DNA from 2 places in the Janthinobacterium sp. CG_23.4 genome. Region 2 is predicted to be linked to the other one. Evidence: predicted binding sites of a transcription regulator. Region 2 holds the regulator's gene; the other holds the start of a gene.
What was found. Region 2 encodes sigma-54, which starts transcription at its own class of promoters, with help from an activator protein. Its sites were predicted from a motif close to TGGCANGNAANCTGCTTT; they were not measured.
Positions count from the first base shown of each region.

Region 1: pepA (flocculation-associated PEP-CTERM protein PepA) is a predicted target of sigma-54. The motif match lies at 1,590-1,607, and genes of this name have one in related genera.

Region 1 is NZ_JARXUX010000001.1:3,140,111-3,145,041, forward strand. It holds gene H4V96_RS14030 (acyl-CoA thioesterase) at 1-81, opposite strand, end outside; gene H4V96_RS14035 (hypothetical protein) at 325-693, opposite strand; gene H4V96_RS14040 (hypothetical protein) at 822-959, opposite strand; gene H4V96_RS14045 (hypothetical protein) at 1,200-1,373, opposite strand; gene pepA (flocculation-associated PEP-CTERM protein PepA) at 1,683-2,516, shown strand; gene H4V96_RS14055 (nitroreductase family protein) at 2,594-3,703, opposite strand; gene H4V96_RS14060 (ThiF family adenylyltransferase) at 3,704-4,573, opposite strand; gene H4V96_RS14065 (methyl-accepting chemotaxis protein) at 4,656-4,931, opposite strand, start outside.
Region 2 is NZ_JARXUX010000001.1:291,817-296,747, forward strand. It holds gene lptC (LPS export ABC transporter periplasmic protein LptC) at 1-431, shown strand, start outside; gene lptA (lipopolysaccharide transport periplasmic protein LptA) at 457-1,038, shown strand; gene lptB (LPS export ABC transporter ATP-binding protein) at 1,038-1,793, shown strand; gene H4V96_RS01325 (RNA polymerase factor sigma-54) at 1,798-3,276, shown strand; gene raiA (ribosome-associated translation inhibitor RaiA) at 3,346-3,705, shown strand; gene rapZ (RNase adapter RapZ) at 4,020-4,883, opposite strand.

The DNA of each region.
Region 1 (4,931 bases), 2.8 Mb from region 2:
GCCGTGCACGTTACCGGAAAAGTTGGCCATATCGGGCGTCATCAAGACCGTCATCGTCAGTTCGTGGGCCGACCAGTTCATCGCGCTGTCCAAAAGTGTTCTCCAAAGGGGATATAAAAGTGTGGGGATGTAAAAACCGGCCTCAGGGGCCGGCTGCTCGGTGCAAAGTCTAGCCCGGCAGGCAAGCTCCTCTGCTGACAGTGCCTCAGGTGTGCGGACAAGGGGCGCACAAGACGCGTGGCAAGCCACGCGGCGACGGACAAGGCAGTCCCCCGCGTCTGAGCGGCGCCGGCAGACGATGTCTTCATCTACCGGGAGAGGCGCTTACAGGCCCAGGGTGTCGATGTCGACCAGCGAGTCGCGGCCCTTGTCAGAAATGTCGTGGCCCTCGCCTTCCGCGCGCGCCACGATGTGGGCTTTCTTACCCAGGAAATAGGCCACCTCCGAGTCCAGCTTGGTCAGCGGATCGGCGGCGACGGCGCGCAAACCCATGATGCAGCGGCGCAGGAACAGCAGTTGTTGTGCTTTATCGGTGATGGACAGACGGCCATCGCGTGCATAGCTGAGCAGCTTCAGGCCGGACAGGCGCTTGGCATTGCGGGCAACGCAAGCACTGGGGCGCTCGGTCTTGATGCCGCGTGCAACTTGCTCCAGCGCGTCATATTCATCGGTTGTTAATTTCTCGTTCTTCATTACTTTTCCATAAAAGGCCAGGTGTTCGGCCCTCATGGTACGCGCCCAGCAGCGCATCGGCAACAGGCAACGTAATTCAGTCGCCGCCAACACCACCGACGGCATGCTGAAATGCGCGCAGATTGCGCCTATTTGTAGCTACGCAGCAGCAGCCACGCCAGGCCGCAACCGGCCACGGCGCCTGCCAGGGCCAGCGCTACGAGGTTTTTGCCAGCCATCACAGGGCGTCGGCCCAGATAAATTTTGTTATGCAAGGAATTGCCCACGGTGGTCTCCTGTACAAGAATTTTTATGATGTCTTATTATAAGAACAGAATCGTGACGACCACATGACACACAGCAGTTAGCGCTTGATTTGTATCCACCAGGCAACACTTATTGGCGTTTCTGTTGTTTAAATGGCGCGGCGATACTGCCGCCTGCGCAAACCATTTCCGAACAAAAATAGACAGCGCGCGGCTGTGGCCCGGCAGCGTAGCGAGGCGCACGTGCTCGAATGCTTGCTCTTAAGCCATCTTGACGGGTGGTGGCGGTGGCGTCGGTTCCTCGACCGGCACGGGATCAGCGTACGGCGGCTTTTCCAGCGGCGGCATCAGCGGATCGCCTTCGGGCGGCGGACCGGTATCCGGTTCAGGCGTGCTGTGGGCGCGCAACGGGGCATGACGCGATTGTAGTTGCATGGTGACCTCCTTTGCCACACTGTAAGCGATGATGAAAAACACTGGCGCCCGCGAGGCGCGCGCTCCGTGCTGCCGGCGCCGCACCTGGCATGACTAGCTCAGCTGGGATAGGCATGCAATTGTGAGGGCCAAATCGAATGTCGATTTTTTTTACATACGCGCGAAAAACGACCTATCTATTTTTATAAACTATTGAATTTAAATACAAATATTACATGGTACGAATTCTGCCTCAAGGGCGTATGAGGTTATCTGCGGCAGCCGCCACAGTGACCTGCTCCGATTCACCCTCACGCTGAAGGAAATACCATGAAACCGCTGTCCTCAGTCCTGCGTCTCGCTCTATCTGCTGCTGCCATCGCTGCTGCGCTGATCAGTTCTCCCACACTCGCTGGTCCTTTATTTACCGCCGATGAAGGCTCCGTTCCCGGTACCGCTCCCAATCTGGTGGTGGCCGACCGCATCAGCTTTGAATATCACTCGCGCGTCGAACAAACCATCGTTGGCGGTTTGGGTGGTGGCAACGATCCCTTCACCCAAACTGGCTTCCTGACCAAGGCCGCTTTCGGCAGCCCCAATGGCGGTAGCGTTCCATCGCAACTGAACGCCCTCAATGGCTATGGCATCTATGGCCTGTTTACCATCACCGGTCAGTCGAATGGTTTGGGGTCCGGTATCCTCGCCAACTTTCAAACCCTGAGCATGACGCTGTACATCGACCCCAACCAGAACACGTCATTGTCGGTCAGCAACGTAGCCGGTTCGCCGGTAACTGTGGGTGGCGTCTCCGCAGATGACTATGCGATCGTCACCTACACGCTTGATGTGGGCGAAGCACACGTTTTCAACGGTCTGGCGCAAGGCGACTTCAAGGCCTTGATGAACGCCACGCTGACGCCGCAAGGACAGTTATTCTTTGTTAATCCCAACCCGTTTTTCCCTTTCGAGTCTCTCAGCGGAAATACGAACAGCTTCGTCGGTGGCAGCTTGACGAATAGTTTCATCGCGATGTCCGACGGCGGCGGCCTGGAATTATTTCAAGCAGCTGTACCTGAACCAGGCACCATCGCCCTGCTCGGCATCGGCCTGTTTGGCCTGGGCATGACTGCGCGCCGCCAGCAAGGCGGGCAGCGCCAGGCTTGACATGCGCTGATCGAATTGACAAGCCGTTCATGTCTGAGCGGCTTTTTCCACTACGGCAGCCGGCAAACTCCTGCCGCTCACGCAGGCATCCTCGCATCGACCGGCGCCACCAGCAAATCTTGCAGCGGCCGGCGCAGCGAGCGCGCCTGAGCCTCAGGGCCGGCGCCGATGCGGCCAAAGAACACGGCCCGCTCGAGCACCGCCGCACCGAGTACGCCCTGGCATTGCAGCGCCAACTCCTGCGCCAGCTCCTGCATGCCTTCGGTGCGCGAAAAGGCTTGCCGTTCACGCACATAACGGGCAAAAATCAACGGCGTCAGTTCCGGCTGCAACTGCACTCCCAGCTGCGTGGCCGTCAGCCAGAAACGCTGCATGGCACGGCCCGCCGCCACGTAATCGTCGATGTGGCGCGCCGGCGCATCGGCCAGCAGCACGAAATGTGCGGCGCAATACAGCCCCGGCAGCAAGTCCATCTGCAGCCGCGGGGCAATGGTGCCTCCCAGCCAGGTGTTGAAAAAATCCACGCGGCGCCAGCTATGCATGACCCAGCGCATCAGGCGCCCTGTGATCGGATCGATACCCAGCGCCTGCTCCGGGATGCGCTCGCTACTGAAACGCGCGCCCCATTCGATCACGTCACGGTGCACCTTGTGCGCTTCGGGCATGGTCAGACGCAGCTTCGCATTATCGAACAGCAGGCGCGCGCAGGAAAGGCGCGCGCGCCAGCCTTCGAACCATTGCACGCCGTAGCCGGGCGGCAAACTGGCGGCCAGCGCCGCCTTTTCGCTGGCGCGCAGGCGGCGCGTGCTGAGCCGTCGTCGCTGCACGCTGCGCTGTGGCAGGAACGCCGCCAAGGGGTCGGGCAGCATGCCTGGACTGTCGGCAAAGCGCACGTCAAACTTGGGCAAGGTTTCGGGCAAGCCGCCGCGCCGGTGCGCCTCCATGCACAAGCCATGGCTGCTGGCCGCCAAGGCCAGGCTTTCGAGCAAGGCGCCCACCGATAGCTGGCTGGGATGGCCGTCAAGGTCATACACGCAATGGCTGCGCGTATCGAAGCCATGCACGACGACATGGCGCGGCGCGACGACTTCAAAGCGCCACGGTTGCGTATTATCGCCGCTGGGCGCCCAGCGCGCCTGGTCGAGGATGTTTTCCAGCACGGGATCGAGCAGCAGTGCTTGCGTCATTTATGCCCCCTGCGCGGCGCGACGCCGCTTGATGATGGCCATGCTCAGGCGTTGCAGCGGATGACGGTTGCCCCCGGGACGCCATGTGTGCACGAGCTTGTTGCGGTAGGCGTCGAAATGCATGCCATGCGGCGCCGCCATTACCTTGCCGCGCTTCAAGAGTATTTTTAGTGCCTCGGTGGCGGCAGCGCCCGCACACAGCTGGCACCCCATGATGGTCGATGGCCCGCGCCGCTGCTTGAGGTTGATGGCCGACGGGTCGACCAGGTAGCGGCCGTGCAAGCCCGCTGGCGCCAGCCCGACAAGAAAACGCAGGGCTTTTTCTTCTTCAGGCAAGTCGCCCCAGCCGAAATACGCGTCGAACGTCATGCCGCCCGGCATGAAGTTGAGCACGGCCGTCCCCATGCCCAGCGGCGCGGCCGTGATGGCAGGGATGCCGAGGCGCGCACAGCAGGCGAAGGTGGCTTGGCGCGCGCCAAAGGCGAAGAAATCCAGGCCGTCCACATACAGGTCGACACCGGCAAAAAACGCTGCCAGATTGCTGTCATGTATCCCGTCTGGAAACTGTTCAATCTCCAATTCAGGATTGATGTCCGTCGCCATCTGCGCCAGCACGGCGACCTTCGGCTGGCCCAGGGTGGACATCATGGCGCCGGCTTGGCGATTGAAGTTGGCGATATCGAAAGTGTCGAAATCGGCGATGTGAAAAGCACCGATACCCAGCCGCACCAGGGTCAGCAAATGCACGCCCCCTACGCCACCCATGCCGGCAATGGCCACGCGCTTGCCACGCAAGCTATCCTGCTCGGCCGGCGTGACCCAGCCCAGGTTGCGGGCAAATGCTGCAGGATAAGAAAAACCGTCTGTCATGCCAACCTCTTCTGTACGTTCCTAAAGAACCAAGAATAGTTTGACAGACGGTCGGGCGATAAGTTCCCGCCAGGATGAGGGCTTAGCGCGCCAGACGGCGTGGCGCAGCCACTGCCGTGTGCGAGGGCAGCGCCACATGCCGCGCCGCTGCGTCCACCTTGAACACGCTGACGATCTGTGCCAGCCCGGCCGCCTGCTCGTTCATGGCTTGCGCTGCCGCCGAAGCCTGCTCGACCAGCGCCGAGTTTTGCTGCGTCATGTTATCCATCTCGGCGATGGCCTGGTTGATCTGCTCGATACCGGTGCTTTGCTCGGCGCTGGCCGAGGAAATCTCGGCCACGATATCGGTCACATGCTG
Region 2 (4,931 bases):
TGGACTTGACGGGCAAGCCCAGCTATATCGTGTCGGGCAGCAAGCTCACGCATTATCCGCTGGACGATTCATCCGATATCGACCAGCCTTTCGTGCGCAAGCTGTCGCCAGGCATGCCGCCGCTCAATATGCATGCGGAACTGGCGCATATCGACCAGGACAACACCCGGCTGCAACTGCACCGCAATGTCGTGATCGATCGCGTGGCCAGTGCGAAGGCGCAGCACCTGAGGATCGAGACGGAAGCGCTGACGGTGTTCCCGGATGAGGAAAGAATGGAAACGGACGTGCCTGTCGACATCCTGACGGGCAGCTCGCGCATCAATGGCGTAGGCATGCGAGCCAATAACGCCACCGGCGTGGTGGAAGTACACAATGCCCTGCGCATAGTGCTGCCGCCGAAACCGCGCCCGGCCGCAGCGCCAAAATGACAGAATGAAACAAGGAAACCATATTATGAAGAAGATCTTGCTGTTGAGCCTATTTTCCCTGGCCGTCATGGGCGCAGCGCATGCCGAGAAGGCCGATTCCGAGAAGGAAGCCGTCATCACGGCACGTAGCGGTCACGTCGATGACGTCAAGCAGGTTCGTACCCTGACGGGCGACGTCGTGCTGGTCAAGGGGAGCTTGATCATGAAGGCGGGCCGGGCCCTGATCACGGAAGATCCGCAAGGCTACCAGTTCATTACTTTCTGGGCTGATCCTGGCAAGCTGGCCACCTTCCGCCAGAAGCGCGATGGCGCGGGCGACCTGTGGGTCGAAGGCGAAGCTGAGCGCGTGGAATACGACAACAAGACGGAAGTAGTGAAACTGTTTTCCAATGCCAAGGTGACGCGCCTGGAAGGCAAGAAGCCGACCGATGTGGCCAATGGCGCCTTCATCTCGTATGACAGCCGCAAGGAAGAATTTGCGATGGAAAATTCCAACAGCGGCACCAGCACCCCGGATGGCGGCAGCGTGCGCATGGTGATCCAGCCAAAGACCAAGGCAGCGGCGGCGGAGAAAGCGCCAGCGACGCCTGCGCCAGGAAAGAAATAATGGACAATACACGTTGCGGCAGTACCCTGATCGTTCGCGGGCTGCAAAAATCCTATGGCAAGCGGCAAGTCGTGCACGACGTCTCGCTGCAAGTCGAATGCGGCGAAGTGGTCGGGCTATTGGGGCCGAACGGTGCCGGCAAGACCACCTCGTTCTACATGATCGTCGGCCTGGTGCCATCGGATGGCGGCAGCATCGATATCAGCGGCGTGGACATTTCCCGCCTGCCGATACACCGCCGCGCGCAGATGGGCCTGTCGTATCTGCCGCAGGAAGCGTCCGTATTTCGCAAGCTGACGGTGGAAGACAATATCCGTGCCGTGCTGGAAATCCAGACCGTCGAAGGCCGCCCCCTGAAGAAGGCCGAGATCGAGGAACGCCTCGATAAATTGCTGGCGGACTTGCAGATTGAAAAGTTGCGTGAGAACCCGGCGTTGTCGCTCTCGGGCGGTGAGCGGCGCCGCGTGGAAATCGCCCGCGCGCTCGCTACCGATCCGCGTTTCGTGCTGCTCGACGAGCCGTTCGCCGGTGTCGACCCCATCGCCGTGATCGAAATCCAGCGTATCGTGCGCTTCTTGAAGGAGCGTAATATCGGCGTCCTGATCACCGATCATAATGTGCGCGAGACGCTGGGTATCTGCGACCGTGCCTACATCATCAACCAGGGCTCGGTACTGGCGTCGGGACGCCCCGACGACATCATCGCGAACGAGTCGGTACGCCGGGTCTATCTGGGCGAACACTTCCGCATGTGAGCCAATGAAACAATCATTGCAGCTGCGCACTTCGCAGCACTTGGCACTGACGCCGCAGTTGCAGCAATCGATACGCCTGTTGCAATTGTCTACGCTGGAATTACACCAGGAGCTCGAGCAACTGCTGACGGACAATCCTTTGCTCGAGCGCCTCGACGATCCGCTCGACCGTTCGCTGCGCCTGCTGTCCGACGGCGCCTTGAGTTCCACGGCCGCGCCGGCCGAAGCGCCGCCGCAGCCTCCAAGCCAGGAGGCACCCACCGCGCCGGTCGAAGCGGAAACCTTTGACGGCGAGGCCAGCGACAGCCCTGCCGCTGGAGACGCCGGTGACAGCGACTGGAGCGAGGCGAACCGGGGCAAGGCACCCGACGACGAAGATTCCCGCCCGCAGCTCGAAGCCCATCACTGTACCCTGCGCGAGCACTTGATGGAGCAGATGCGCGTGACGGTGCTCGAATTGCGCGACCGCGCGCTCGTTGAGCTGATCATCGATGCACTCGATGACAATGGCTACCTGGAAGAATCGCTCGACGACATCCTGGCGCGCCTGCCGGAAGAGCTGGAAATCGACGCCGACGAGATGCGCACGGCCTTGTCGCTGTTGCAAAGTTTCGATCCGCCCGGCGTGGGTGCGCGTAATGCGTCGGAGTGCCTGGCACTGCAAATCAAGCGCTTGCCGCACATCGCCATGGTGACGCGGCGCATGGCCCTGGTGATCGTGGAAAAGCACCTGGCCTGGTTTGCCCAGCGCGATTTCAACAAGTTGAAAAAAGCCCTCAATTGCGATGATGAAGACTTGCGCGAAGCGCAGACGGTGATTCGCCAGTGCAATCCGCATCCGGGCGCCGTGTTCGCCTCTGACGTGTCCGATTACGTGGTGCCCGACGTCGTCGTCAAGCGCGCGCGCAATGGTTGGCAAGTCACCCTGAACAACGACGTCATGCCGCGCCTGCGCGTGAACGCCATGTACGCCAACTTGCTCAAGCAGGGCAAGGGCGAGGGCGCCATGGGCGCACAGTTGCAGGAAGCCAAGTGGCTGATCAAGAATATGCGCCAGCGTTTCGACACGATCTTGCGCGTGGCGCAGGCGATAGTAGAAAGACAAAAGAACTTTTTTTCGCATGGGGCCGTTGCCATGCGTCCCCTTGTACTCCGTGAAATAGCTGATACACTGGGATTACACGAGAGTACTATCTCGCGGGTAACAACCCAAAAGTACATGCTGACCCCGCATGGCATGTTTGAGTTGAAATATTTCTTTGGTAGCCACGTCGCCACCGAAGCGGGGGGCGAAGCATCATCGACGGCGATACGGGCATTGATCGTGCAACTGACAGGAGCAGAAGACCCTAAAAATCCTTTATCCGACAGTAAGATTGCGGACATGCTGGGCGAGCAAGGCATGGTGATTGCGCGACGTACTGTTGCCAAATACCGGGAAGCGTTGAAAATTCCGCCAGTGAGTCTGCGTAAGTGTTTGTAAGTTTTTTTCGGTTCCTCTGCGGGCCGGATAGGATGGACCGCACGAACCCGATCATCTTTAGGAGTGTGTATGAATCTCACCATCAGCGGACATCATCTCGAAGTGACACCAGCCATCCGTGAATACGTACAAACGAAGCTGGAGCGCGTGAAACGGCATTTCGATCAAGTTATCGATATTGCCGTGATACTGACCGTGGATAACCTCAAAGAGAAAGAAAAACGTCAAAAGGCCGAAGTCAACCTGCGTATGAGTGGCAAAACCGTCTATGTGGAAAGCCTGGCGCAAGACCTGTATGCCGCAATCGATATGCTGATCGACAAGCTGGACAGGCAAGTGATGAAGTACAAAACCAAAGTGCAAGGGCACGGTAAAGAGGCGATCAAGCATCTGCCAGACAACTCGGACGAAGAAATCGCCGCCGCTTAAGCGGCCCGCGACTTCCAAACGGTTGTGATCAACTAAGGGCGCACATTGCGCCCTTTTTTGCGCCTGTCGCCCTTGTCGGGCTACCATCATGGGAACGCAAAGTTCCGTCCGAAGACGCTAGAATGTGTGCACTTTGACTTCTTTCCTGCCTGGCGGGCCTGCTGGCTCGCATCTGCATTAAGAATACCGGATCACAGCATGGCGAGCGGCAGGAAAAGGTGTTGGAGTAGCGCAACTTCGCCTGGCACTGCGCCGCCCAGGCAGTGAACGTTGCCCGCTACCTGCGCCGATGCGCAACAGATTTTATGCGCGTCTTACCCACGTTCGCGATGTCGCAAGACGACGCGCTCGTTCGGGCTGAAATACTGTGCCAGCCGTTCCGCCATGTACACCGAGCGATGCTGGCCACCTGTACAGCCGAGTGCCACGGTCAGGTAGCTGCGGTTGTCGGACTTAAAGGATGGCAACCATTTTTCGATGAAGGCGCGGATGTCGGCCAGCAGTTCCAGCGCGCTGGGCTGTGCGTCGAGGAAGGCGATCACGGGCGCATCGCGTCCGTCGAGCGGGCGCAGCGTCAGGTCGTAATAAGGATTGGGCAAGGCCCGCACGTCGAAGACGAAATCGGCGTCCAGCGGCACGCCCAGCTTGAAGGCGAAGGATTCGAAGAACAGGGTCAGCGGTGCGCGTTCCGAGGCGACGATATCCTTGACCCAGGCGCGTAACTTGTTGGCGCTCAGCTCTGAGGTATCGATTACATGGCCCAGCTGTTCGATGGCAGACAGGCGTTCGCGCTCTTCAGAGATGCATTCGATCAGGGTGCGGCGGCTGGCTGGATTCTGATTCGGACGCAATTCGTGCGACAGCGGATGGCTGCGCCGCGTTTCCGAGAAGCGCGCTACCAGCGAATGCGTGGTAGCCGTGAGGAACATGACCTTGACGTCGTGCCCCTGGTCGCGCAGCAGGGTGACATTGTGCGGCAGGCTGGTCAGCGACTCTGCGCTGCGCGCATCGACGGCGACGGCCAGTTGTGATGCGCCTTCGTCGAGCAGCGTTTGCACCAGGCTGGGCAGCAATGCCGGTGGCAGGTTGTCGACACAGTAGTAGCCGGTATCTTCCAGCACATTGAGTGCGACGGATTTACCGGAGCCGGATATTCCGGTGATGAGGACGATATGCATAACCCGATCATACAATAAAGATCGGCATGGCGCCCCCGAGGCAACTCT